DNA from 4 places in the Nocardiopsis sp. NPDC006198 genome. Region 1 is predicted to be linked to each of the others. Evidence: riboswitches for the same ligand, from Rfam matches in the RefSeq annotation. Region 1 holds a riboswitch; each other region holds the start of a gene.

Region 1 (6,946 bases):
ACGTTGTCGAGCATGCGCACGGCGGTGCGGACGGTGCGGCGCAGGCGCTCGGCGTCCAGGCCGTCGGGGCCCACGTGCTGGGCCAGGTTGACCGAGCCCAGGTTGCAGACGGCGACCTCGTCGGCGCTGGTGTTCAGCGTGATCTCGGTGCACAGGTTGGAGGAGTGCACGACGCCGACGTGCTGCTGCGGCGAGCGCAGGTTGGACGGGTCCTTGAAGGTGATCCAGGGGTGCCCGGTCTCGAACAGCATGGTCAGCATGCGACGCCAGAGGTCGACCGCGGGGATCTTCTTGGCGACCTTGATCCGGCCCTCCTCGGCGGCGGCCTCGTACTTCTCGTAGGCCTCGGCGAAGTCGGTGCCGTACTTGTCGTGCAGGTCGGGGACCTCGTCCGGCGAGAACAGGGTCCAGCTGCCGCCCTGCTCCACACGCTGCATGAACAGGTCCGGAACCCAGTTCGCGGTGTTCATGTCGTGGGTGCGGCGGCGGTCGTCGCCGGTGTTCTTGCGGAGGTCGAGGAACTCCTCGATGTCGATGTGCCAGGTCTCCAGGTAGGCGCACACGGCGCCCTTGCGCTTGCCGCCCTGGTTGACCGCGACGGCGGTGTCGTTGGCGATCTTCAGGAACGGGACGACGCCCTGGCTCTTGCCGTTGGTGCCGCGGATGTGCGAGCCGAGGCCGCGCACCGGGGTCCAGTCGTTGCCGAGCCCGCCCGAGTACTTGGACAGCATCGCGTTGTTGCTGATGCCGTGGAAGATGGCCTGGAGGTCGTCGCCGACGGTGGTGAGGAAGCAGGAGGACAGCTGCGCGCGCACCGTGCCGGCGTTGAACAGGGTGGGCGTGGAGGCCATGAAGTCGAACGAGGACAGCAGCTCGTAGAACTCGATGGCGCGGGCCTCGCGGTCGTCCTCGTTGAGGGCCAGCCCCATGGCGACGCGCATGAAGAACGCCTGCGGCAGCTCGTAGCGGACCTCGTCGCTGTGCAGGAAGTAGCGGTCGTAGAGGGTCTGGATGCCGAGGAAGGTGAACTGCTCGTCGCGCTCGGGGCGCAGGGCGGCGCCCAGTCGCTCCAGGTCGAACCCGGCGAGCGCCGGGTCGAGCTGGCCCAGGTCGATGCCGCGGCTGACGTAGGCGGCCAGGTAGGCGGCGTAGCGCTCGCCCATCTCGGACTGCCCGGCGGCGTCGGGGGCGCCGCTGATGAAGGTGAGGGCCTCGCGGCGCAGCTTGTCCAGCAGCAGGCGGGCGGCCACGAACGAGTAGTCCGGGTCGACCTCCACGAAGCTGCGGGCGGCCATGACCAGGGCGAGCTCGACCTCGGAGTCGGGGATGCCGGGGTAGAAGCCGCGGCGGGCCTCGGTGAGGACCTTCTCCGCCGAAACACCGGTGAGCCTCGCACAGGCCTCGGTCACGACGTGCTCGATCCGGTCGACGGCGGCGGGGGGCGCGCCCTCGTTGGTCGGCTCGGGCCGAACGGATACGGGCACGGCCTCGACGTCAAGGGTCATACAGCGGCTCCAACCTCGGTAGAAGAGTCCCGGCGGGGAGGGGACACGATGGGCAAGGTGCGCGGCACGCACCGGGGGACCGACGCACCGGGTGCGTGCGGTCGTCCGACCGGTGGGTCGCGGCGGCTCACCCTCGAAGCCCCGTCGTCGGCGCACGTTCACGTGCGCACCGGTGGCAGGTCTTCGGGCTCGTGGGCGGCCTACGCACCGTCGCTTCCCGGGGCCTTCGGGGGTCCCCAGTGCCTGTGACGGCTTCGTTCCCACTTACCGCTGCGGGGCAGCCCCGGCTTCGCACCGGGTTCCCTCTTGCCTCACCCCGAGGGGTGAACCACCAGCGGGACAGATACTACATCTAGGGGGCCCTGCGTTGGAACACCGCAAGATGATGGCGTGTCATCGATTTCTCGGATTCTTCGACGATCGTCGAACACACGCGTGGGCCGTGGTATGAGAGGGCCTCGGGCACCCGGTTCGGGGGGATGTCGCGCCTCGTCGGGGCAGCTGGGAGGCGACCGGACACAGCCTAGATCGTCGCCGGGGCTCCCCGGGACCGGGAGCGCCCCCCGAGGGGCGGCCGAACGCCCGGAACGCCGCTTCCGAGGCGGTTCGGGCGGCGCCCGGCGAACCGGTGCCGCTGACCACACGGCCGTGTCCGCGGCGGCCGACCCCGGACCGGAGCGGCCGGGCGGAGATCCGTGCCTCCACCGCCCCGGGCGTGTCGGCGGCGCGCCCGCACGTCGGAAAGCTCACTCCTCCGGGTCCGGGCCGGAGCGCCCCGGCCCGGACGGCCGGGGTCACTCCTCGTCGAGTCTGCGGTCCAGCCGGTCCTCGGACAGCCCCAGGTCGGTGCGGATGCGGAACCGGATGCGCAGGAGCTCCACCAGGAGGTCGCGGACGTAGGGCGAGGAGGCCCGGTCGAGGAACCGGTGCGCGCCGACCGTCGCCCACCGCTCGGCGCCCTCCAGGTCGTCGTGCGCGTACAGTGCCTCCGCGACGTGGATGAACGTCTGGAGTCCGGGCGGATCCTCGCCCTCCAGGCGTTTGAGGTGGGCGTAGGCCTGGTCGACCTCGTCCAGTTGCAGGAGTGCCCCGGCGCTGAGCGCGCGGGCGTCGATCACCGTGGCCCCGCCGTCGTCGATCGCCCTCTGGTAGGCCGAGCAGGCGCGCTCGAACTCCTGGGCGATCTCCCACTGCTCCCCCGCGCGCACGAACAGCTCCGCGCGCGAGACCTCGCTCCCCGCGTCGACCCGGTTGGCCAGGTCCAGGAGTTGGGCGGCGACCCGTCCGTGCTCACCGGACCGGACAGCGTGGAATTCCCAACGGTCGAGTTCTGCCGTCGTCACGTGGGTCAACCGCATCGCCCCCATCCCCTACTCGCACTCCCGCGCGCCCTGTCAGGACCTGGCCCGCTCCAGGGCCTGCCAGAACCCCTGGCGCAGTCCGTCACGGACCTCGTCACGCAACAGGTGGTCGATCGGCAGCGAGGAGCCCTGGAGCAGGCGCGCCTCCAGGTCGGAGGGCATCCTGGGCCTGCGGGCGAGTACGGCCTCAACCCACAGGGCGGGCGCCTCGCGAGCGATCGACTCCGCGAAGTCGTTCCCTTCCTTGTGCGCGACATGCACCGCTTCGTCAACGGTATGCGCGGCGGGACGTGTCTGCTGTGGATATCCAGGACTGGGACGGGATTCCTGGTAGCCGCCGGCGCTGAACCGGCTGGCGGGTTCGGGACCAGTAGGTGGCGGCCCCCCGTAGGGGGAGGCTGCCCCACCGCGGTGAGCGGTGTCAGTTTCCGTACTGGTCCCATAGGTAGGGTTTGCGTCGGCCGCTCCCCCGAACCCGGAGCCGTCCCCACCCCCGTAGCGCGGGTCCTGGCGCGGGTCCTGCCGTGGGTCCTGGGGTGGGGCGCTTCTCGGAGGTGGCGCGTGGCCGGGTTGGCCGTCCGACGCGAAGGAGCGCTGCGGCCCCGTCCCCGCGGCGAAGGACTGCTGGGGTCCCGTGCCGTTGAAGGAGGGCTGCGCTCCGGTCATCGGCCCCGATCCGGAGGCCGGCCTCCCGGGCATGCCGTAGCCGCTCGGGTCCGCGCCGCGCATCGACGGGTGCCCGTCGGTGACGGGATAGCCCTGCTGCCCGTTGTGGGCGGGGTGGCCCCCGGTCACCGAATGGCCGGGGTAGGAGCCGCCGCCCGTGCCGGGCGGGGTCTGCCCGCCGGACGGGAATCCGTTGGCGTCGATGCCGCCCGGCTGCTGGCCGCCGTCGCCCCCCGGTCCGACGAGGTGGTCCCCGCCGCGCTGCTGCGCGAGGGACCTCCGCATGGCGCGCAGCTGGTCCATGGCGCTGCCCTGGGGGACGGGCTGGCCCCCGGTCCCCGCGAACATCGCCTCCAGGCCGCCGCTGGAGGATCCCACCGGGTCGACCCGGGCGCCGCCGGGCTGGGCCGCGACGGGCTGCCGCGGCGTCTCGGGCGCGGAACGGGCCCGGCCGTTGGCGAACGGCGTCGTGGTCTTGGCCGCGGTCTCCTGGGAGGAGCCGCTGCTGGAGAGGAGGTTGACGTGCGGGCGCAGGTGGCCCGCCCCGATCTCGATGAGGTCGTCGCACTCCCGGCGCAGGGCCCGGGAGATGGTCCAGTTGCCCTCGACGGACACGTGCACGACGGTGACGCGCACGCCCATGTCCTGGACGTCGGCGACGACGGAAGCCATGTCCTCGTCACCGCTGACCAGGACTGCGTCGCACAGGACGCCGGTGCGTGCCAGCGTGGTGATGTCGCGCTGGACATAGCTCTCCACGCCCTCGCGGCGGCCGGGCCGTATCCTCGCGGCACGGAACTTGACGCCGGGGATGTCGGCGATGCCGTCCTGCTCCTGGGAGCGCCGCTCGTCGGCGACGGCCTCGTACCAGTAGCAACGCAGCAGCGGAAGACCGGTGCGGTCCCGTGCGACCTCGTTGAGGAACTGGACGAGTCCGGAGTAGTCCCAGGAGACGGAGTCCCGGTTGCGGGTTCCGTGCACGGCCATCGCGCCGTCCGCGAGAAGGTATCCCGCGTCAACGAACAACGCGCAGCGGTCCACGTGACACCGCCCCCTTCCCTTTTGACTCTGGGGCCATATCCATGACCGGGGCACAGCCTAGCCAAGTCTGTCTGGTTTTGCGTGCCCTCTTTGAATACGGAAAGTTATGGACCCACTACACACAGGCGAGATCCCGTTGAGGGGCGGGCTTTTCCGGCCGCCCGGGCCTGCCGGGAAACCCGTCGCGAATACCGGACTTCAGGTACGCATCGGGGCGGTCAGCGCCACGACGCCGACCAGCACCGCGTCCTGTTCGGAGAGGATTCGGATATCCGTTTCCCTGCCGAGTACTGGGTCGAATCGTACGACGTCGGTACCGAAGGTGAAGGGGTCCCCCACGGCTCCGCGCGCGGAACTCGCGAAGGCGTTGTCCTCCTCCCCGTACCCGCCGCTCGGGGCGACCGCGCGGCCGTCCACCGTCACCCGGTCCCCCCGCAGGTCGGCGTCGCCCTCCCAGGCCACCACGTCCACGTGGGAGGGCACCGCGGCGGGGAGCAGACCCGACACCGGGAACGACATCCCCGTGCGGCTCCGGAAGACCGCCCCGGTGTCGTCGAGCACCATCGCCTGGTTGTAGGAGCCGATGCCCGGGTCCTCCAGGACCACCACCAGGCTCCACCCGGCGTAGACGCCCCGGCCCTCCCGGGCCGGCACGTCGCCCACCCACCACTCGCCGCCGCCCTGGGCCCTCACCAGGTCGGTGACCTCGGCGAACGCCTGGTAGGCGGGGTATCCGGGCAGGTCCGCGACCTTCGTGTCGGTGGCGGCCACGGTCCGGTAGGACGTCATGCCCGGCCCCCTGACCCGGGCCGCGGGGGCGTCGGGGGCGCCCGCGGCCGAGAAGTACAGCCCCGCCCAGCGGACCGCGCCGCCCTCGGGGAGTTCCCAGGTCGCGGCGCTCGCCGAGGTGGTGGCGTCCGGATCGCCCTCGAGGGGAGCCATCACCCAGTTGTCGTTGTCGCGGTGCTCCCCCTCCCTCAGGCGGGCGTCGGCACAGGGGCCGTCCGGCGCCTCCGGCCCGGCCCCGGAGGACGGGTCCGGACCCGGTTCCGGTTCCGGGACGGGCCCGGGGCCGCCGTCCGGGTCCTCCGGGTCCGCGACCTCCGGGTCCGCGTCCTCCGGATTCGGGTCCCGCTCCGGGGCCGTGGGCGACACGCCGTCCGGCAGGGCGCCGGCTCCGTCAGGGGCGCCGCCGTCCTCTCCCTCCGCATCGTCCTCGGAGGTCTCCTCCTCCCCCCGGGACCCCTCTTCCCCCGGGGACGCCTCCGTGCCGGGCTCCGCGGGCAGCGGCCCCCGCGGTGCGCGGGCCAGGTCCGCGTCGGCCTCCGGAGCGGTGCGCCCGTCGGCGCCCGGGGTCCCCCCTGTCCCGGGGCCGGCGCCGGGGACGCCGGGGTTCCCGGGCCGCCAGGGCCACGGCCACGGCCAGTGCCCCCCGTGGTCCCGCTCCGGCTCGACACAGGTCATCAGCGCGTTGCCGACGCTCTCGGTCCGCACCCGCCCGGCCGTCGCGTAGCGCGCGGCCACCCCCTCGGAGGAGACCCCGCGCTCCCCGGTCGCACTGGCGGCCACGCCTCCGGAGGACACCGTCACGGACGCGGGCACGCCGACGTCGGCCCCGGCGTCCACGCGCACGTCCAGGAACTGGGTGCTGTTCTGCCCGGACGCCATCCGCGGTTGCGCGCAGCGGCCGCCGCCGCTGCCCGACGAGCAGCTCCAGTCGCCGTTCCCGGTCGCCATGGGGACGGAGCTGCCGGCGCCGCCGGAGGAGACCATCTCGACCCCCGGCGGCAGCGTGATCACCGCGATGACGTCCTCGACCGTGGACGCGCCGATGTTGCGGACGTCCAGGACCACGATCCCCTCGCTGCCCGGGAGGAGCGCGCCGACGGGGTCGATGCCCGCCGCGAACAGCGGTTCGGGGGCGTCCTCGGCCACCTCCTCCTCGGGGACGTCCGCCGGGGGCACGGCCGGCTCCGCCGGGGACTCCGGGACCTCCGGGGGCGCGGGCCGGTCCGGGGCCGCCGTCCCCCCCGGCGCGGCGGGGGGCGGGGCGTCCGCGGGCGGGGCGGCGGGGGGCGGGCCCGGAGGCGTGTCGGGGGCGGCCGGGTCCCCCGGCGCGGGCGCGGGAACGGGTTCCTCCTGCGGGGCCGCCACCGGGGGCGGGTCCTCGGGACCCATCGGAACCTCCCCGCCGGTCAGGGCGAGCGCGACCGCGACCGCCATGCCCGCGGCGGCGGCGCCGCCGGCCGCCGCCTGCTGCTGGCGGCGCGACATCCGGCCCCACCAGGCTCCCGTGGCCGCGCCGCCCGGGGTGAGGGCGAGGTAGCCCGCCGCCCCGGAGCCGACCACCAGCGGGAGGACGACCCCGCGCAG
Region 2 (6,946 bases), on a different contig from region 1:
GCCGCGGTGCCGCCGCGCTCGCCGAGCACCCGCTCGAAGGCGGCCACGCGGGCCTCGTGCCAGTCGGCGACCGCCGCCGGGTAGTCGGCGGGGTCGTCGCGGTCGCGCTCGGGGTCGGCCACGGTGGCCAGCGGGACGCCGAAGGCGTCGCAGACGGCCCGGCGCAGGGCGAGCAGCCCGTCGTCCGCCCCCTTGTCGACGGCCACCGCGTAGTCGCAGTCCCGGAGGGCCTCGGCGACCTCGCCGGTGACGTGGTGGGGGCCCATGCCGATCCCCAGGATCCGCACCCTCATTCGGACCGCTCCTCCAGGTCCCCCTCGACCTCCAGGTAGACCTCGGTGAGGGCCTCCAGGGTGGCCGGGTCCGGCTCCGCCCACAGCCCGCGCCGCGCGGCCTCGTGCAGGCGCTCGACGATGCCGTGCAGCGCCCAGGGGTTGGAGCGGCGCAGGAACTCCTGGGTCTCGGCGTCCAGGACGTACTCGGCGGCGAGCTTCTCGTACATCCAGTCGTGCACGACCCCGGCCGTGGCGTCGAAGCCGAACAGGTAGTCGACGGTCGCGGCCAGCTCGAAGGCGCCCTTGTAGCCGTGCCGCCGCATGGCCGCGATCCAGCGGGGGTTGACCACCCGGGCCCGGAACACGCGGGCGGTCTCGTCCGCCAGGGGGCGTGTGCGCACCGCGTCGGGCGAGGTGGAGTCGCCGACGTAGGCCTTGGGGTCGGCCCCGCTGAGGGCACGCACGGTGGCGATCATGCCGCCGTGGTACTGGAAGTAGTCGTCGGAGTCGGCGATGTCGTGCTCGGCGCTGTCGATGTTCTTCGCGGCGACCTTGATCCGGCGGTAGTTGGTCCGCATGTCGTCGGCCGCGGGCACGCCGGCGAGGTCGCGGCCGTACGCGAAACCGCCCCAGGCCGTGTAGACCTCGGCGAGGTCGCGGTCGTCGCGCCAGTTGCCGGACTCCACGACCTGGAGGATGCCCGCGCCGTAGGAGCCGGGGGCGGAGCCGAAGATCCGGGTGGTGGCGCGGCGCCGGTCGCCGTGCTCGGCCAGGTCGGCGTTGGTGTGGGCGCGCACGTAGTTCTGTTCGTCCGGTTCGTCGAGCCCGGCGACGAGGCCGACCGCGTCGTCCAGCATGGCGACCACGTGCGGGAAGGCGTCGCGGAAGAAGCCGGAGATGCGCACCGTGACGTCGATGCGCGGACGCCCCAGCTCCTCCAGCGGCACCACGTGGAGCCGGCCGACCCGGCGGGAGGCCTCGTCCCACTCGGGCCGGACCCCGAGCAGGGCCAGGACCTCGGCGATGTCGTCGCCGGAGGTGCGCATCGCGGAGGTGCCCCACACCGACAGGCCGACCGACTCCGGGTAGGCGCCGGTCTCGTCCAGGTGGCGGCGCAGCAGGGACTCCGCCATGGCCTGGCCGGTCTGCCAGGCGAGCCGGGAGGGGACCGCGCGCGGGTCGACCGTGTAGAAGTTGCGGCCGGTCGGCAGCACGTTGACCAGTCCGCGCAGCGGGGAGCCGGACGGACCCGCCGGGACGAAACCGCCGTTCAGGGCGTGCAGGACGTGGTCGATCTCGTCGGTGGTGCGGGCCAGCCGGGGGACGACCTGCTCAGCGGCGAACTCCAGGACGCGGCGCACCCCGGGGTCGTCGTGCAGGTTCTGCGCGGCCGCCGGGTCCCATCCGGCGGCCTCCATGCGCTCGACGAGGCCGCGGGCCAGCGCCTCCACCGCGTCGACCTCCTGGGTGGGCGCGTCCTCCTTGAGGCCGAGTGCGGCCCGCAGGCCTGGCACCGCGCCGCCCACGCCTCCCCAGACCTGGGCGGCGCGGAGCACGGACAGGACCAGGTTCACCCGGGCCGTGCCCTCCGGCGCCGCCCCCAGCACGTGCAGGCCGTCACGGATCTGGGTGTCCTTGATCTCGCACAGCCAGCCGTCGACGTGCAGCAGGAAGTCGTCGAACTCCTCGTCGTCGGGCCGCTCGTCCAGACCGAGGTCGCGGTGCATCTCGGCGGCGCGCATCAGGGCCCAGATCTCGCCGCGGACCGCGGGCAGCTTGGCCGGGTCCATCGCCGCGATGTTGGCGTGCTCGTCCAGGAGCTGTTCCAGGCGCGCGATGTCGCCGTAGCTCTCGGCCCGGGCCATCGGGGGGATGAGGTGGTCGACGACCGTGGCGTGGGCCCGGCGCTTGGCCTGGGCCCCCTCCCCCGGGTCGTTGACCAGGAACGGGTAGACCAGCGGGAGGTCGCCCAGGGCCGCGTCGGTGGCGCAGCCGGCGGAGAGCGCGGCGTTCTTCCCGGGCAGCCACTCCAGGGAGCCGTGCTTGCCCAGGTGCACGACGGCGTGCGCGCCGAACCCGTGCTCCAGCCATCGGTAGGCCGCCAGGTAGTGGTGGCTGGGGGCCAGGTCGGGGTCGTGGTAGATCGCGATCGGGTTCTCGCCGAAACCGCGCGGGGGCTGGACCAGCACGACGACGTTGCCCGCCCGGAGGGCGGCCAGCACGAGTTCGCCCTGTTCGTTCACGTACAGCTTGCCGGGTGCGGCGCCCCACGCCTCGGTCATCGCCTCCTTCAGCGCCGGGTCCAGGTCCCGGGTCCAGGCGGCGTACTGCTCGGGGGTGATGCGCACGTGGGCCTCGGTGAGCTGGACGGAGGTCAGCCAGTCCTCGTCCTGGCCGCCCGCCGCGATCAGGGCGTGGATCAGGGCGTCGCCCGCCTCAGTCTCGTCGGGCAGGTCCAGGCCGGGAAGGGCGTCGGGCGCGCCCAGGTCGTAGCCCTCCCGGCGCAGGCAGCGCAGCAGGCGCACCAGGGAGCGGGGGGTGTCGAGCCCGACGGCGTTGCCGATGCGCGCGTGCTTGGTGGGATAGGCGGACAGGACCACGGCGATCCGCTTCTCGGCGGGCGGCACGTGCCGGAGCCGGGCGTGGGCGACGGCGGTCCCGGCCAGCCGCGTGCAGCGCTCGGGGTCGGCGACGTAGCGGGGCAGCCCGTCGCTGTCGATCTCCTTGAAGGAGAACGGCACCGTGATGATGCGGCCGTCGAACTCGGGGATGGCGATCTGGGTGGCCGAGTCGAGCGGGGTGACCCCGTCGTCGGAACCCTCCCAGTCCGCGCGTGAGCTGGTCAGGCACAGGCCCTGGAGGACGGGGACGTCCAGGGCGGCCATGCGCTCCACGTCCCAGGCCTCGTCGTCGCCGCCCGCGCTCGCGGACGCGGGCACGCTGCCGCCCGCCGCGAGGACCGTGACCACCAGGGCGTCGAAGCCGCCGAGCGCCTCGTAGAGGTCGTCGGGGGCCGAGCGCAGCGACCCGGCGAAGACGGGGACGCCCACGGCCCGGCCGGTCGCGTCGACGGCGTCGGCCAGGGCGTGCGCGAACGCGGTGTTGCCGCCCGCCTCGTGGGCCCGGTAGTAGAGGATGCCCACCTCGGGGAGGCCCTGGCCGTGCGGCAGCTCGCGCTCGGCGAAGCCCCACGGCGGGAGCGCCGACGGGGGCTCGAACCCCTCCCCGGTCAGCAGCACGGTGTCCGACAGGAAGGCGTGCAGGCGGCCGAGGTTGGCCGGACCGCCCTCGGCCAAATAGCGGTGGGCCTCGGTCGCCACCCCGATGGGCACGGTGGAGTGCTCCATGAGCTCGGCGCTGGGCTGCTGCTCGCCGCTGAGGACCACCAGGGGCGTGCCCCGCTCGCGGACGGCGGCCAGACCGGGCCACAGGTCGTGCGAGGAGCCCAGCAGGCGCACCACCACGAGGTCGGCGCGCCCGACGGCGGCGGTGAGTTCGGCGTCGGAGGCGCGGGACGGGTTGGCCCACAGGTAGGCGGCGCCGCTGGCCCGCGCGGACAGCAGGTCGGTGTCGGACGTGGACAGCAGAGCGATCCGGACCGTCATGGCCGGGCTCCTCCCTCGGGGTTCTCGCCCCGTCGGCGGTCGGACTGCCCGGGCCAGTGTCTGGCTGCACCCCTCGTCGGGGTGTCACAGTGGCGGAACCGCCCCGGAATCTCACCGGGTTCCTGTACCACGGGCAAAGGATTCACACTGTAGCCGGGAGCCCCTCCTCCGGTCCCGGCGGGGACGTCAGGAGCGGTCGGCCCGCCCCGGGGGGACGGCGCCCCGGCGCAGGAAGCGGACCACCGGGCCGTCGGCCCCCGGGGTGACCTCGGCCGGGACCCCGTACACCTCTCCGATGAGGTCGGAGGTCAGGACCTCGGAGGGCGTGCCCCCGGCGACCGCCCGGCCGTCCCGGAGCACGACCAGGCGGTCGCAGTACATCGCCGCCAGGTTGAGGTCGTGCAGGGCGATCACGGTGGTCACCGGCAGGCCCGTGACCAGCTCCATCAGGTCGAGCTGGTACTGGATGTCGAGGTGGTTGGTGGGTTCGTCGAGCAGGAGCTCACCGGGTTCCTGGGCCAGGGCCCGGGCGATCTGGGCGCGCTGGCGTTCGCCGCCGGACAGGGTGTGCCAGGACTGGTCGGCCCGGTCCGCCAGTCCGGTGCGCTCCAGCGCCCGCGCCACGGCCTCCAGGTCGGCCGGGGTCATGGGAGTCCAGGACCGGCGGTGCGGGATGCGTCCCAGGGCCACCACCTCGCGGACCGTCAGCTCGGTCTGGGTGTGCGCCTGCTGCTGGACGGTGGCCACCCGCCGTGCCACGGCCCGGCGGCCGACCCGGTCCAGCGGCCGGCCGTCCAGGGTGACCGCCCCGGCGGAGGGGGCGAGCACCCCGGCGAGCAGCCGCAGCAGGGTGGACTTGCCCGACCCGTTGGGTCCCAGCAGGCCGACGGTCTCACCGGGGCGGGTGGCGAGGGTGACGCCGTCGAGCACGAGACGGCCCCCGATCCCGAGGCTGACCCGGTCGGCGCGCAGCCCCTCCCCCGGGGCCCGGACTGGGTGGTTCACGTCTTCCTCCTCACTCGGTACAGCACGGCGACGAAGGCGGGCACCCCGATGAGGGAGGTGACCACCCCCACCGGGATCTCCTGCGGGTCCAGCGCGGTCCGGGCGACCGTGTCCACCCACACCAGGAAGACCGCCCCCGCCAGCGCGGTGACCGGCAGCAGCCGGGCGTGGGAGGAACCGGTGAGGGCCCGTGCGGCGTGCGGCAGGACCAGGCCCACGAACCCGATCGCGCCCGTGGAGCTGACCAGCACCGCCGTGAGCAGCGCGGTGGCGCTCAGCAGCAGCACGCGGGCCCGGCCCACCCGGACGCCCAGGTTCGCCGCGGCCTCCTCGCCGAAGGCGAAGGCGTCCAGGGTGGTGGTGTGGGCGAGGCAGACGGCGAGCACGAGGCACAGCACCGCGGCGCACAGGAGCACGTCGGTCCATCCGGCGCCGCCGAGGGAGCCCAGCAGCCAGAACAGCACCGCGCGCGTGGTGTCGGCGTCCGCCGAGGTCAGCACGATGAACGAGGTCAGCGCCGAGAACAGCTGCATGGCCGCGACCCCGGACAGCACGACGCGGTCCATGCTCCCGCCGAGGCTGTGGCTGAGCAGCATCACCATGCCGAAGGAGAGCAGGGCGCCCGCGAAGGCCCCCGCCGGGAGCGAGACCGCTCCGGCGCCCCAGCCGAGCACGGTCACGAGGACCGCCCCGGTGGAGGCGCCGGAGGAGACCCCGAGCACGAAGGGGTCCGCCAGCGGGTTGCGGAGCAGGGACTGCATGACCGCGCCGCACACGGCCAGACCGGCCCCGCAGACCGCGGCGAGCAGGGTGCGGGGCATGCGCAGGTTCCACACGATGCCCTCGCGCAACCGCGTCAGGGGGCTCTCGCCCCACCCGAACCGGGCGGCGGCCGACCTCCAGACCTCGGCGGGGGTGAGGTCGGCGGGCCCGATGGTGACGGCGACCGAGACCGACAGGCCGAGGAGCAGCAGGCCGGAGGTGACGAGCAGCGCCGGGCGCGCACCGCTCAACGGGCGTACCCGAGCTCGCGCAGGCCGTCGGCGACCAGTTCGATGCCCTCGACCGTGCGGATCGAGGGGTTCATCGCCTGGCCGCTGAGCAGGACGTACCGCTCCTCCCGCACGGCGGTGAGGTTGCGGGTGGCCGGGTTGTCCTCCAGGAACTCGATCTTGGCCGCCGCGCTCTCCGCGGTCTGGGAGTCGCGGGTCAGGTCGCCGAGCACGATGACGTCGGGGTCGCGGTCCGCGACGGTCTCCCAGTTGATCTGGGGCCATTCGCTGTGGGTGTCGTCGAAGGCGTTCTGCGCGCCGACGGCGCCGGTGATGGCGCCGGGGGCGCCGCAGCAGCCCGCGAGGTAGGGCGACTGCGCGTTGGCGAACCAGTACATGAGGGAGACGTCCTCGACCTCCAGGTCCTCGGTCGCGGCGTCCACCCGGTCCCGGAGCTCCCCGACGAGCTCCTCCCCGCGTTCCTCCACGCCGAAGATCTCGGCCAGGTCGTGGATCTCGCCGTAGACGGCGTCCAGGGTGAGCGGCTCGCTCCGGGAGCCGTCCCCGCCGCCCTCGTTGTCCTTGCCCGCGGCGCAGTCGGTCGGGGAGACGTACGAGGGCACGCCCAGCTCCTCGAACTGTTCGCGGGTGGCGACCCCGCCGGCGCCGAGTGTGGAGACGAAGGACGCGGTCACGAGGTCGGGCTCGGCCTCCAGGACCCGCTCGAAGGAGGGGTTGTTCTCGGCCAGCCGCGGGATGTCCCCGTTGGCCTCCTCCAGACCCTCCATGATCGGGTCGGTCCAGGTGGCGGTGCCGACCACCCGGTCCTCCAGGCCCAGGGAGAGGAGGATCTCGGTGGTGCCCTGGTTGAGGGAGACCGCCCGCTGCGGGGGCGCGTCGAGGGTGACCTCGTGGCCGCAGTTGTCGACGGTGCGGGGGTAACCGGATCCGGCGGCCGCTTCGGTGCCGTCACCGCCCCGGTCGCCCTGCGGGCCGCAGGCGGTGAGGGCGAGGACGGGGGCGAGCAGGAGGGCGAGGGAGGGGAGTGCGGAGGACAGGAGGACGTGGC
Region 3 (6,946 bases), on a different contig from region 1:
GAGCGCGAGGCCGGGTTGTAGATCGCCAGCGCCAGGTCGGCCTCGGCGACGGCGCGCAGGCGCCGTTCGATCACCTCCCAGGGCTTGAGCCGGTCCGACAGGCTCATCACCGCGAAGTCACCGCCGACGGGGGCGCCCGCCCGGGCGGCGACCGCCTGCACGGCGCTGACGCCCGGCAGCACCCGGACCGGGACGTCCCGGTAGGCGGGGTCCTCGGCCGCCTCGAACACGGCGGTGGCCATGCCGAACACACCGGCGTCCCCGCCCGAGACCACCGCCACGCTCTCACCGTCGCGGGCGAGCCCGAGGGCGAGGCGGGCGCGGTCGATCTCGACGGTGTTGCCGGAGGCGTGCCGGGTCAGGCCGGCCCGCTGCGGGACGCGGTCGACGTAGGGGCCGTAGCCCACCACGTGGTCCACCCCGGCCAGCGCCGCGGAGGCCTCGGGGGTGAGCCAGCGGCCGGGACCGGGCCCCAGGCCGACGACCAGCAGCTCGGCGGCAGGGCCGGCGGGCTCCACGGCCGCGGGTTCCGGCAGGGACCGGTCGCGCGACCTCCTGCCGTTGCGGCTGTCCCCGGTGACCAGGACCAGGGAGAAGTAGGGCACCGTCGCCGGATCGACCTCGGCCACGGGCAGCCGCCGCTCCCCGTCCATGGAGGCGCGCTCCACGTACACGGCGTGCTCCAGCCGCCCCGCGGACTCCAGCGCCCGGCGCACGGCGGGGAAGGTCCGGCCCAGCTTCATGACCACCGCGGCGTCGGTGTCGGCCAGCCGGCGGGCCAGCTCCGGCTCGGGGAGGGTTCCGGGCAGCACGGTGAGCACGTCGGTCTGCCGGGCCAGCGGGGCCGCCGCCACCGCCGTGGCCGCGGCGAACGCCGGGACCCCGGGCACGATCTCCGTCTCGTACCGCTCGGCCAGCCGGTCGTGCATGTACATGTACGAGCCGTAGAACAGCGGGTCGCCCTCGGAGAGGAGCACGACGTCGCGGCCGGCGTCCAGGTGCGCGGCCAGCCGGGCGGCGGACTCCTCGTAGAAGTCGGCCAGCACCCCCGTGTACCCGCCCGGGTGGTCGGTCGCGCCGGTGGTGACCGGGTAGGTGAGCTGTTCCTCGACCGCCGACCCGGGGATCAGCGACGCGGCGATGCGGCGGGCGTTGGACGCCTTGCCGACCCCGGCGTGGTAGGCGACGACGTCGGCCGCGGCGATGAGCCGTGCGGCCTTGAGGGTGATCAGCTCGGGGTCGCCGGGGCCGACGCCCACCCCGTGGAAACGTCCGGTCACTCCTCCTCCTTGGCGAGTGCGTTGAGAGCGGAACAGGTCATCGCGGAGCCTCCGCGGCGGCCGCGGGCGGTCACGTAGGGGATGTCGGCGCCGAACCGGTCGCCGAACTCCGTCAGCGCCTGCTTGGACTCGGCGGCCCCCACGAAACCGACGGGGCAGCCGACGATCGCGGCCGGGCGCGGCGCCCCGTCGGCCAGCATCTCCAACAGGTGGAAGAGGGCGGTGGGCGCGTTGCCGACGGCGACCACGGCGCCCTCCAGGAACGGTTCCCACAGGGAGACCGCGGCGGCGCTGCGCGTGGTCCCCCACTCGGCGGCGAGGCCGGGGACGCGTCCGTCGCCCAGGAAGCAGAGCACCTCGTTGTCACACGGAAGGCGGCTCGCGGTCACACCGCTGGCCACCATGCGCGCGTCGCACAGGATCGGCGCCCCGGCACGCAGGGCGGAGCGCGCCGCGGACACCAGGCCGGGGTGGACCACCAGGTCCCCGGCGAGGTCGACCTGGCCGGTGCCGTGGATCATCCGCACGGCGAGCCGCTCCGCGTCGGCGGGCAGGTGCCCGAGCTCGGCCTCCTTCCTGATGACGGCGAAGGAGTCCGTGTAGATCGCGGGCCCGTCGTCGATGTAGTCGTAGTGCCGGCCCGGCCGGCGTGGGACGGTCACCGCGCCTCCCCGGGGCTGGAAACGGACTCTCCCGGCACCAGGACGCCGCGCCAGGGTGTGACGACGAGTTCGCCGGACCCGGCGGCGAGCGCCTCCTCGGCGAGGGCCTCGGCGGCCGGACGGTCCAGGCCCTCGTCGGGCACACGCACATGCCGTGCGCCCCCGGGCAGCGGGCCGTACGGCAGCGGTGGGGCGGGAGGCGGGAGCCGCCGGTCCGGTTCCACCGGCCCGGCCAGCGGCGCCGGGAGCTCGGCGACGTGCCACGGCGCGGTGGGCCCCTCCCCGCGGCGGTCCAGGAACGCGTCCGCCAGGCGCAGGAGCGCGGCGGGCGCCTCGTCGACCGGCACCAGCGGGCCCCAGCGCTCGCCGATCCTCAGCTGGGCGACGCCCTCGTCCAGGGCGACGAGCCCCAGGTCGCACGGGTGGCCGATCAGGTCGCCGCGCCCGTCGTCCAGGACGAACAGGAAACGGCCGGGCAGGTCGGCGCGGCGCGGGACGGAGCACAGCATCGTGTCCAGGTCCGAGGCGACGGGGCGCAGGTCGGCCCGGCCTCCGCCCGGTCCGGTCCCGGCGGGGCCCGCCGTGCCCGTGCCCGGGGAGACCATCACGTTGCGGACGAGTTCGTGGCTGACGGAGGGCAGCAGGCCGGTCTCCGCCAGGGCCCGGACCACCTCGGGCCCCAACCGCCCCGCGTTTCCCGGCAGCGCGCGCAGTTGCAGGTTCGCGCGGCCGGTGACGTGGACACGGCCGGAGCCGTACCGGTCGGCCACCGCGGCGAGGGCGCGCAGCGAGGAGGCGCCGACACGGCCGCCGATGAGCCGGAGCCTGACCAGCAGGCCGTCCTCGGCGGGCCAGGGTCTCAGCACGCCGGGGCAGCGGTCGCGGCGCGTACGGCGCGTGGAGGGGGGAGAACCGGTCGGGGACATGCGCGTCCTTCGGGTCAGGGGCTCGTTCGCGGAGCCCGCGGATGACTCGGCGGACCGTGGCCGCCGGTGCCAGCAGGTCTTCGGACTCGGATTCGACCGGTGCGGAGCGCCTTCCCGGAGCCGTGCTCCAGTGGCTGTCCCGGGGAGTGCTCCCCGGACGTGCCCGCCCGTCATCCTCACCGCTGCGCGTCAGTCCCGGATTCCCACCGGGTTCCCTGACCCCACCAAGTGGAGTTCGACTGGCCCGACGAGGGTACCCCGACCCCCTCCTGCCTGCTCCGGGGGACGTCGCCTTGCCGTGCCGGCCTCCGGCGGCGGCCCCGGGCGGTCCGGCCGGGGCGGACCGGGCGACCGGCCCCGTCCCCGGGCCCGCAGACCGGATGACCGGACGACATGAAGGGGCCCCGCCCTCCGAGGAGGGCGGGGCCCCGACCGCGCGGACGCGGGGACGGGCCGCGGGACGGCCGCACGGGTCCTCGCAGGTCAGTCCTCGGCGCGCACGTCGACGACCTCGCCGGCCGCGTCGAGGATCACCTCGTACTCCTGGCCGCCGGCGTCGAGCACCTCGGCGTCCCAGCCGTCCCAGCCGTCCTCGTCCTGGCGCTCGACCTCGACGGTGCGGGCGCCCTCGCCGACCGCCTCGGCGGCGTTCGCGGACACCGTGTCGCGGTCGGCCTCGGTCTGCCCGCCGGTGTTCTGCCACGGGGCCGGGCCGTCGTCGGTGTCCCGGAAGGCCAGCCCGTTGATGGTGTACACGTCGGCGTCGTCGCGGTCGTCGTCGGCCTCGTAGCGCACGCCCAGCGTCACCTCGGTGCCCTCCAGGCCGCGCAGCTCGTCCAGGAGCGGCTGGACGGTGCCGTTGCCGTCGAAGTCCTCCAGCTCGGGGTCGGTCAGCAGCCACTCCTCGGGTCCGAAGTCGACCTCGACACCGGACACCGTCCAGTCGTCGGTGTCGTCGCCGTCGTCGTCGTCACCGTCGGCGCGCAGCTCGCCCACGAGCTGCTCCAGGCCGTCCACCGACTGGGACGAGGGGGGGTTCTGCCCCGACGCGTCCGCCCCGCTCGCCGAGGGGGCCGAACCGGAGGTCACGCCGGTGAGCTCGATCGAGTCGACCTGCTGCTCGGGGTCGTCCACCACGAGGTAGCCGATCGTGCCGACGGCCAGCAGCCCGGCCGCGGCGGCGGAGGAGAGGAGGATGACGGTGTTGCGCTGCATCGGCGTTTCCTTTGCTCGAAGGTTTCTACTGCCCCAAGCATGCGGCGGCAAGATGATGGAGTCCTGAAAGCCACCTGAAGAACGTCTTCATGTGGCTCTCAGGAACGGTTCAGCGGTTCCTGCCAAGGTAGGGGGACCACGGGCGGAGAGGACACGGCGTTGGCGATTCTGGTGGTGGAGGACGAGGAGGGCATCGTCTCCTTCGTGCGGCGGGGCCTGGAGACGGCCGGGTACCAGGTGCTCTCGGCCGCGGACGGGATCGACGGGCTGACGATGGCCCTGTCCCCCGACGTCGACCTGGTCGTCCTGGACCTGGGACTGCCCGGCATCCCGGGGGAGGAGGTGCTGCGCCGCCTGCGGCAGCGCCGCCCCTCGGTCCCCGTGATCGTGCTCACCGCCAAGGACGCGGTCAGCGACCGGGTGGCCAACCTCGACGCCGGGGCCGACGACTACATGGTCAAGCCCTTCAGCGTGAGCGAGCTCCTGGCCCGGGTCCGGGCGCGCCTGCGCACGGGCGGACAGGAGCGCGGCGACGTGCTGGCGGCCGGCGGCGTCGTACTCGACCTCGGGGCCCGCACCGCCTCCGTCGACGGCCGGACCGTCAACCTGTCGACCCGCGAGTTCGGCGTCCTGGAGGTCCTCATCCGCAACCCCTCACAGGTGTTCTCCCAGCCCCAGCTGCTCGACCGCGTCTGGGGCTACGACTTCGACGGCGCCTCCAACGTGGTCGAGGTCTACGTCAGCCAGCTGCGCCGCAAGCTCGGCGCCGACCGCATCCAGACCGTCCGCGGCGCGGGCTACCGCCTCGCCGGGGGTACCCGGTGAGCCTCACCGGCCGCGTCGTCCTGCGGTCGCTGCTCGTCATGGCCCTCGTCATCGGCGGCGTCGCCCTGCTCACCTACGAACTCGTGCGCGTCTCGGGCCTGACCGACATCGACCGCCTGCTCCGGGAGGAGTCGGCGCTGGTCGGCGACGCCCTCGCCGACCAGGTCCCCGCCGCCGCGGGGCTCGACGGGGTGGTCTCGGGGCCCGAGGCGGAGCGCGCCGCACGTCAGGCGCTCGCCGTGCGCCCCAGCGGAGCCCGCCACGTGACGCTGGTGACCGCCAACGGGGCGCGCCTGCAGAGCACGGGAGGCCCCACCCGCGTCGCCGGGCTGATGCGCGGCGGCGACGCCCCCGCACCCGAGCCGGGGACGATCCGCACCCTCGACACCGACGCCGGCCCGGTCCGGGTGCTCGACACCGAGGTCGCCGACGGGGCCGGGGTCCCCCTCGCCGTCGTCACCGTCGTCGCCCCCCTCGACTCCACCCGCGACACGGCGGCCACGGTCCTGCTGCTCTCCGCCCTCGCCGGCGGGGTCGGCGTCGTCGGCGGCGGCATCGCGCTGTGGCTGGTGGTGCGGCGCACCCTGTCGCCCGTGCGGGAGGTCTCCGAGGCGGCCAAGGCCATCTCCCCCTCCGACCTGGACACCCGCGTACCCGTGCCCGCCACCCGCGACGAGATCGCCGAACTGGCCACCGAGATCAACCAGATGCTCGTGCGCATCGAGCAGGCCGACACCAACCGGCGCCGCTACCTGGCCGCGATCTCGCACGAGGTGCGCACCCCCCTCGCCGTCGCGGAGGGGCACCTGGAACTGCTGGGCACGGCCGACGCGGCCGTCGTGCGCGCCGAACTCGACCGCCTGCGCCGGGTCCTGGAGGACCTCATGGCGGTCGCCCGGGGAGGCGACGAGATCGACGTCCGGGTGGAGGCGGTGTTCCTGCCCGACCTGTTCCACGCCGTGCGCGCCCGGCTGGACTCCCTGCCCTACGCCGGCGCGGTCACCCTGGAGGAGCCGCCGCCGGACGTCCTGCTCGGCGACCAGTCACGCCTGGAGCAGTGCCTGGCCAACCTGGTCGCGAACGCCGTCGACCACAACCCGGAGGGCACCCGCGCCACCGTGGCCGCCCGCGGCGAGGGCGACTCCCTCGTCCTCACGGTGTCCGACGACGGCCCGGGCATCGACCCCGCGCTGCTGCCCCACGTGTTCGAGCCCTTCGTGACCTCGCGGGACGAGGGCGCCGGCCGCATCTCCGGCCTCGGGCTGGCGGTCGTCAGCTCCCTGGTCCAGGCCCAGGGCGGCCGGGTGGGGATCGACAGCGGGCCCTCCGGCACCGGCGTCGCGATCACCCTGCCCAGGGCCACGGCCTGACCGGCGGCCGACACGCCGCGGCGGCCCGGGGAGCGCAGTGCGTGCGGGAAGCGCCGGGGCGCGCGGGGACGGGCCTGTGCGAAGGCATGCCGGACCGGGGCGGCGGGAGGGAAGGGAAAAGCCCCAGGCGCATGTCAGCAGAGGCGGCACTGGGGCGTTCCCCAGGACAGTAGCATCGGGCGATGTCCTCCGTCGAAGCAGACACCGACGCGGTCCTGAGCCTGGTCCCCGCCCCGCGCCTCGCGCCCTACCTGGCGCTGGCCGGGGGAGACCGGGGCCGCGCCCTCGCCCTGTACGAGTGGGGCGCGCGCGTGTCCGCGGCGGCCTTCGAGGACATCGCCCACCTGGAGGTCCTGCTCAGAGGGGGCATGGACAGGGTCCTGCGGGCCCACTTCCGGGAGGCCGAGCGGGGCATCCCCTGGTTCCTGCTCCCCGTTCCCGGCGGCGAGTACGTCGCCGAGGCGTCCGGCCGCGTCCGTGAGCGCCTCCGCCAGGAGGGGCGGGAGACGCGCGACCAGGTCGTCGCCGCGATGAGCTTCGGGTTCTGGTCCGGGATGCTCGGGCCCGGGTACGAGGAGCTGTGGCGGGCCTGCCTGCACCGGGCCTTCCCCGGGTCGTCCGGGATGCGCGCGGAGGTGGCCGCCACTGCGGAGGGGGTCCGCCGGTTC
Region 4 (6,946 bases), on a different contig from region 1:
CGAGGACTACAACGGCGAGCTCCGCGACATGGAGGGCGTCATCGCGGAGGCCGAGCGCGCGGAGAACCGCGCCGAGGGCACCCGGGAGGAGGTGGACGCCGCGCGCGAGCAGGTGCGCGCCCTGGCGGTCGCCACCTACACCAGCGGCGGCATCGACCCGTCGATGTCGCTGTTCGTGGGGGACGAGCCCGACACGGTCATCGACCGGGCCGTGGTCGTCGACTACCTCGCCACCAGCAACCAGGACAAGATCGACCAGCTCGACCAGGCCCTCTCCCGCGACGAGACCGCGCAGGAGGCCGCGGAGGAGCGGCTGGCCGAGGTCGAGGCGGACCTGGAGGAGCTGGAGGAGCGCCGCACCGAGGTGGACCGGCTGATCGCCGACCACCCCGAGCAGCCGATGGGCGGCCAGTACAACATCACCCCGCGCACCGAGCTGATGCGCCAGCGGGTCATCGACGAGTTCGGCGAGGGCCGGGACGTGGGCGGCGTGGGCTGCTACCGGGCGGTCGGCGGCTGGGTCGTCGGGGAGCACCCGCTGGGTCGGGCCTGCGACTTCATGCTGGACCCGAACGGCGGCATGCCCTCGCAGGAGCAGGTCGACCGCGGCTGGGCGATCTCCGAGTGGGCGATGGAGCACGCCGACGACTACGGGATCATGTACGTCATCTACCGGCAGCAGATCTGGGACGTGCGCCGCGGCGACACCGACTGGCGCGCGATGTCGGACCGGGGCAACCTCACCGAGAACCACTTCGACCACGTGCACATCTCGATGTTCTGAGGCCGTGCGGCGGCCGCGGCCGGGGCGCCGACCGGCCGCGGCGCCGAAGCGCCCCGGCGGACAGCGGCCCCATTACCCGGACGCGGGCGCGGAATCCAGACGTCGGCGTCACGATTGCGTCACGCGAACCATGATCTCGCACGCAACCGACACAAAACAGTGACGATTCACCCTGTTACCCCTGGTCGGGCCTGCCGCGGGGGCATACCCCGCGGCTACTATGCACAGGTCCCGACCTCGGCCCGGGGATCCCCCGGAGCCTGCCACGATCGGCACCCCCGGTCCCCCGGGATCCTCCTCACGGAGACGGGGAACGCCCGGCCCCACGCCTCCGCCCTCGCCCGCGGGAAGGCGGTGGCGGTAGGTGCGCCTCCCCTCGCACGGCCCCTGTACCGCTCCGACCGCGCTCCGGCACGGCCGCGCGGTCCCGGAAGTCGTGAGAACCCACCGGCACGCACACGCGTCCCAGACAACACGGCCAGCACATCACGGGCGAGGGGAGCCATGAGCGAAAACGGACCTTACAACCAACCACCGCAGAACCCCTACGGTGGCGGGGACAACAGCGGGGGCCAGCCCCCCTACGGCGCCCCCTACGGCGACCCGGGCACGGGCGGCCAGCCCGCCTACGGCGCCCCCACGGGTCCCGGCCAGGGCTTCCCCGGCCCGGAGCAGCAGATGTACGCGGGCGGCCAGCCCCCCTACGGCGGCGGCCCCGGCTACCCCCATCCCCAGCCCCAGCCGCCCCAGGGCGGCGGCAGGGCCAGGCTGTGGGTCGTCATCGGCGGCGGCGTGGTCATCGTCGTCCTCGTGGTCGCGGTCCTGGTCATGCTGGTCACCAACGGCAACGAAGGGACGACCGTCGCGGCCCCGCCCGAGGGCGAGCCCTCCGCGAGCGCGGAGGAGGCGACCGGCGGCGACGAGCCGGCCCCGGAGCCCGACCCCGACGCGGCCCCCGCCGGCGAGCCCCCCTACTCGGTCCCCACCGAGCCCTGCGACGCCTTCACCGAGCAGGTCGTGGCCGACTTCCTCGTCACCGACGGCGGCAACAAGTCCGTCCGCGACGAGAACTCGTACTGCGACACCCTGGACGCCACCCTGCCGGAGGGCAACCCCCCCGGCGGCTACGCCTCCTTCGAGATCGTGTACCAGACCCCCTACTCCGCCGCCGACTCCGTCGAGGCCGCCACGAGCCAGTTCCAGGACACGGTCGCCCAGATCACCGGCGAGAGCGAGTACAGCACCCTGTACGACGCCGGTGACGTGGAGGAGAGCAAGGAGGTGGAGCTCGGCGACGAGGCCCACTTCATCGTCACGAAGTACGACTTCGTGGGCGACCTCATCCCTGAGGCCGTGCTGCTGGTCAGGACCGCGAACCTGAACATCCAGATCACGTACCAGCTGCACCCGTCCTTCACGGGCGAGGACTCCGCGGAGGACCTGGTCCTCCCCGACAACCTCGAGGAGATCATGGTCAACGCCGGCGCCGACGCGCTGGCCGTGGTCGGTACCTGACCGGTCCACCGCAGGGACGGGGAGGGGCCGCGGCCCCTCCCCGTCCGCTTCGCCCCGTGCCCGGCCCGAGGCCCTGGGCGCCCGCTCACTCGCGGAGACCGCACTCCAGACGCACCGGCGGAGCCGATGCCCCGGCCCGGGCGCCCGCGCGCTCGCGGAGACCGCCGGCCGCCTCGCCCCGGAGGCGCCCGGGCCGGGCACGGAACACCCCGCTAGCGGGCGCCGGGCAGGTCGGCGCGCACCCGGCGGGCGGCCTCCACCATGTTGCGCAGGGCCTGCTCCGCCTCGGCGTAGCCGCGCGTCTTGAGACCGCAGTCGGGATTGACCCACAGGCTCCCGGCGTCGATGTGCGCGACGGCCAGCCGCAGCGAGCCCTCGATCTCCTCCACGGACGGCACCCGCGGTGAGTGGATGTCGTACACGCCGGGCCCGATCCCCCGCTTGTAGCCGCGGCGGCCCAGGTCCTCCACCAGCTCCATCCGGGAGCGGGCGGCCTCGACGCTGGTCACGTCGGCGTCCAGCGCCTCGATGCCGCCGACGATGAGGCCGAACTCCGAGTAGCACATGTGCGTGTGGATCGTCGTGGACGGCGACACACCGGACGTGGCCAGGCGGAAGGAGTTCACCGCCCAGTCCAGGTAGGCGGCGCGCCGCTCCTCGCGCAGCGGCAGGAGCTCGCGCAGGGCCGCCTCGTCCACCTGGATGTGGCGGATGCCCGCACGCTCCAGGTCGGCGACCTCGTCCCTCAGCGCCAGGCCCACCTGGCGGGCGGTGTCGCCCAGCGGCTGGTCGGTGCGCACGAACGACCAGGCGAGCATGGTCACCGGGCCGGTCAGCATGCCCTTGACCGGCTTGTCGGTGCGCGACTGGGCGTAGGTGATCCACTCGACGGTCATCGGCTCGGGGCGCGAGACGTCGCCGAACAGGATCGGCGGGCGGACGCACCGCGAACCGTAGGACTGCACCCAGCCGTTCTCGGTGGTGGCGTAGCCCTCCAGCTGCTCGGCGAAGTACTGGACCATGTCGTTGCGCTCGGGCTCTCCGTGCACGAGCACGTCCAGTCCGATCTCCTCCTGGAGCGCGACGACCCGGTCGATCTCCTCCCGGAGGATCTGCTTGTAGGCGTCCTCCGCCAGGGCGCCCCGGCGGTGCGCGGCGCGGGCGCGGCGCAGTTCCGCGGTCTGGGGGAACGACCCGATGGTGGTCGTGGTCAGCGGCGTGTCCGTGGGGGCACCCCTGTCCTGGGGGCGCTCGTAGGCGTCCGGGCCCAGGGCGTCCAGGCGGGCGCGCACGCGGGCGTCCGTGAAGGCAGGACCGCCGCCGGCCCCGCCCGCCGCGTACTCGGCCTCGGTCCCCTCCGAGAGGACGCGGCCGAGGAGGGCCGTCTCGTACGCCTTCTGCTTGGCGAAGGCCAGGGCCTCGCGCAGCTCGGGGGCGAGGGAGGTCTCCGCGTCGAGGTCGATCGGCACGTGCAGGAGCGAGCAGGACGTGCTCACCGTCAGCTCGTCCGTGAGGGCGAGCAGGGTGCCGAGCGTGGCCACGGCGGCCGGGACGTCGGTCCGCCAGACGTTGCGGCCCTCCACCACCCCGGCGACCAGGCGGGTGCTGCCGAGGCCCGAGACCTTGACGAGGTCGTCGACGCCCTCGCCGTCGGTGACCAGGTCCAGGCCGACGGCCTCCACCGGTGAGTCCTTCAGGACCCGCAGTGCGGGAGCCCCGATGGAGCCGAAGTAGGTCGAGACCAGGAGGGAGGGGCGCTCGGTGAGGGAGCCCAGGCGCCGGCAGACCCGCTCCAGGAGCCCGACGGCGGCGCGTCCCTCGTCGGTGGCCAGGATCGGCTCGTCCAGCTGCACCTCGGCGGCCCCCGCGGCGGAGAGGCCGGCGAGGAGCTGGGCGTAGGCGTCCAGGAGCTGGTCGAGCAGCTCGACGGGGCGCCAGCCCTCGGGGGCGTCGTCCGCGGCCTTGGCCAGCAGGAGGAAGGTGAGCGGGCCGACCAGGACCGGGCGGGTCGGGAAACCCGCCTCGGCCGCCTCCCGGAACTCGGCGAGGGGCTTGTCACCGACCAGGCGCGGGCGGGTGCTCGGCGACAGCTCGGGGACCAGGTAGTGGTAGTTGGTGTCGAACCACTTGGTCATCTCCAGCGGCGGGGCGCCCTGCTCGCCCCGGGCGAGGGCGAAGTAGCGGCGCAGCTCCTCGTCGCGGTCGCCGGCGGCAGCCGGCGAGGCGAACCGGGAGGGCACCAGGTCGAACAGGACCGCGGTGTCCAGGACGTGGTCGTAGTACGAGAACGTGTTGGACGGGATGTCGTCGACGCCCGCCTCGCGCAGCTGGGCGTAGACGCCCAGGCGCAGGCCGGCGGCGATGCCGTCCAGCTCCTCCGCGGCGGTCTCGCCCCTCCAGTACGACTCGCAGGCGCGCTTGAGTTCCCGGTTCGGGCCGATCCGGGGGTAGCCGTGCACGGTGGAGCGCACGGACGGCCGGGAGGCCTCGGGGGTGTGGGGCATGAGCTTCTCTCCCTCGTCGAAAGCCGGGTACCGGCCACGGGGGTGAGCGAGGACGCGGGCATGCCCGGGGCCACGCCGTGGGCGTGTGCGCCTGCCGCCGCTCCTCGGCCCTCCCTCGGGGCACGGGACCACCGGCGGCACGGGTGCGCCGCCGGGTGGAGGCAGGTCTTCGGACTCGGGGGCGCGGACGGCGCGAGCACCGTCCTCCTACTGGCCGCCGCTTCCCGGTTTCCGACCTTTCCGACCGGATTACCAGTGCTTATGGCGACGTTCGTTCCCTCATACCGCTGCGGGGCAGTCCCGGAGTCGCACCGGGTTCCCTCTTGCGACACACCCCTCCCCTTCCGGGCGCGGCCCGGGTTCTGGGGTGGAGCATGTACCTTCCACGCCTGCAAGTATAGGGAGCACCCCTCCGCCCCTGTACCCGGCGTGCTGCCCTGTGCCCCCGGCCGGAATCAGCGCGAACCCCTGTTGCGCGGCCGGCGTCACAACCGACATGAAGCGTCGCGGGGCCGAGTCCTCCCCCGTGCTCCCCGCGATCGTTCGTCTGAAGATGTACGTGGAGAACCCCTGGTGAACAAGCAGTCCCAACCGACCATGGCCCCCGGTCACCCCCTGTCCACGATCGCGGTCGCGCTGGCGGTCGTCGCGGGGCTGGTCTGGCTGGCCGTCACCCCGCCCGGCGTGCTCGCCTCCGAACCCGTGAGCGATACGCACCCGGGGTCGGCGGACGGCGGACCGGAGGCGGGCCCGCCCGCCGCCGGCGAGCCCGACGGGCTGACGGTGGTCGACCCCGACGACGTGGTGGACCTGGCCGAGGCCGAGCTCGCCCGCGAGGGCGGGGTGGCCGCGGAGGTCTCCTACCCGGTCGTCCCCGACGCCGACCCGCTGAGCGACTTCCTGGACCGCGCGCTGGCCGCCGAGGTGGACGCCTTCGAGGCGGCCAACCCCGGAGCGGTCTCCTTCGAGTCCGCGTGGAACCTGACGGCGGCCAACGACGACATCGTCGGGGTCCGCGTGACCCGTGAGGAGACCGACTCCGAGGGGACCCGTGAGGGATACACCACCTACTGGTACGACGCCCTCACCGGCTCGACCCACCCCTCCACCGCCCTGATCGCCGGCCAGGGGGAACTGGAGGAGCTGAACGGCCTCGTGCGGGACGCCCTCCCGGGGACCGCGGCTCCGGACGCGGTGCACCCGATCGCCTCGCTGTACGACTCCGTGGGGTTCAACCCCGCCGGCGACCTCGTCGTGGAGTTCGACGCGGGACAGGTCGCCCCCGTGGAAGAGGGCAGGACCCACGCCGTCGTCGCCGCCTCGGAGTCCGCCCCCCTGCTGTCGGACCTGGGCGAGCGCGCGCTGCGCTCGGCGACCCGGGGCGTCCGCGACTTCGCCGTCGCGGCCCCGCCCCGGGAGGAGGAGGGCAGCCGTGAGACGGCCGTCCCCGGGGTCCTGCCGCCCGCGGGCGAGGACGTCGACTGCTCCGCCCCCGGGTCCAAGTGCGTGGCCCTGACCTACGACGACGGCCCGGGCGGGCGCACGCCCGAACTGCTGGACATCCTGGCCGAGTACGACGCCCGCGCGACGTTCTTCGTCACCGGCTACCCGGTCATGGAGGATCCGCGCACCGTGAGGCGCGCCTACGCGGAGGGCCACGAACTGGCCAACCACACCCTCTCCCACCCCGACCTGGCCGGGCTCGGAGCGGGCGGGATCCGTTCCGACCTCGAAACCGTGCAGGCCCTGGTGTACCGCGAGACCGGGTACACCATGGACCTCATGAGGCCCCCCTACGGGTCCACCGACGCGGAGGTCGCCTCGGTGACCGCCGACATGGGCCTGGCCCAGATCCTGTGGAGCATCGACACCAACGACTGGAAGGACCGCAAGTCGTCGGTGGTCGCGGACCGCGCCGTCGACGGCGCCTCCCCCGGGGCGATCATCCTCATGCACGACATCCACGACACGACGGTCGACGCCTCCCGCGCGATCGTCCGGGAACTGGACGAGCGCGGCTACACCATGGTCACCGTCTCCCAGCTGCTCGGCGCCACCGAGCCGGGCGAGGCCTACGTCGACGGGGCCCCCGAGCCCCCCGCCGACACGGAAGGGGACGGCGGGGAACCGGAGGGGGACGAGG

Evidence for each region. Region 1 has a riboswitch for cobalamin ahead of ABZ234_RS02780 (ribonucleoside-diphosphate reductase subunit alpha). Riboswitches for the same ligand answer to the same signal wherever they lie in the genome.
Region 2: linked by a shared signal. The riboswitch ahead of cobN (cobaltochelatase subunit CobN) and the one ahead of ABZ234_RS02780 (ribonucleoside-diphosphate reductase subunit alpha) in region 1 are both predicted to bind cobalamin.
Region 3: linked by a shared signal. The riboswitch ahead of ABZ234_RS08780 (nitrite reductase) and the one ahead of ABZ234_RS02780 (ribonucleoside-diphosphate reductase subunit alpha) in region 1 are both predicted to bind cobalamin.
Region 4: linked by a shared signal. The riboswitch ahead of metE (5-methyltetrahydropteroyltriglutamate--homocysteine S-methyltransferase) and the one ahead of ABZ234_RS02780 (ribonucleoside-diphosphate reductase subunit alpha) in region 1 are both predicted to bind cobalamin.

What each region holds. Positions count from the first base shown of each region.
Region 1 is NZ_JBEXSY010000002.1:228,684-235,629, forward strand. It holds gene ABZ234_RS02780 (ribonucleoside-diphosphate reductase subunit alpha) at 1-1,505, opposite strand, end outside; cobalamin riboswitch at 1,662-1,853, opposite strand; gene ABZ234_RS02785 (hypothetical protein) at 2,300-2,872, opposite strand; gene ABZ234_RS02790 (NYN domain-containing protein) at 2,900-4,573, opposite strand; gene ABZ234_RS02795 (sigma-70 family RNA polymerase sigma factor) at 4,772-6,946, opposite strand, start outside.
Region 2 is NZ_JBEXSY010000009.1:414-7,359, reverse strand. It holds gene cobF (precorrin-6A synthase (deacetylating)) at 1-293, opposite strand, end outside; gene cobN (cobaltochelatase subunit CobN) at 290-3,880, opposite strand; cobalamin riboswitch at 3,914-4,053, opposite strand; gene ABZ234_RS08720 (ABC transporter ATP-binding protein) at 4,067-4,885, opposite strand; gene ABZ234_RS08715 (iron chelate uptake ABC transporter family permease subunit) at 4,882-5,898, opposite strand; gene ABZ234_RS08710 (ABC transporter substrate-binding protein) at 5,895-6,946, opposite strand, start outside.
Region 3 is NZ_JBEXSY010000009.1:17,890-24,835, forward strand. It holds gene ABZ234_RS08770 (precorrin-2 C(20)-methyltransferase) at 1-1,280, opposite strand, end outside; gene ABZ234_RS08775 (precorrin-8X methylmutase) at 1,277-1,942, opposite strand; gene ABZ234_RS08780 (nitrite reductase) at 1,939-2,868, opposite strand; cobalamin riboswitch at 2,922-3,127, opposite strand; gene ABZ234_RS08785 (hypothetical protein) at 3,352-4,083, opposite strand; gene ABZ234_RS08790 (response regulator transcription factor) at 4,243-4,908, shown strand; gene ABZ234_RS08795 (HAMP domain-containing sensor histidine kinase) at 4,905-6,278, shown strand; gene ABZ234_RS08800 (hypothetical protein) at 6,461-6,946, shown strand, end outside.
Region 4 is NZ_JBEXSY010000010.1:30,678-37,623, reverse strand. It holds gene ABZ234_RS09610 (hypothetical protein) at 1-784, shown strand, start outside; gene ABZ234_RS09605 (DUF3558 domain-containing protein) at 1,289-2,299, shown strand; gene metE (5-methyltetrahydropteroyltriglutamate--homocysteine S-methyltransferase) at 2,512-4,803, opposite strand; cobalamin riboswitch at 4,967-5,128, opposite strand; gene ABZ234_RS09595 (polysaccharide deacetylase family protein) at 5,401-6,946, shown strand, end outside.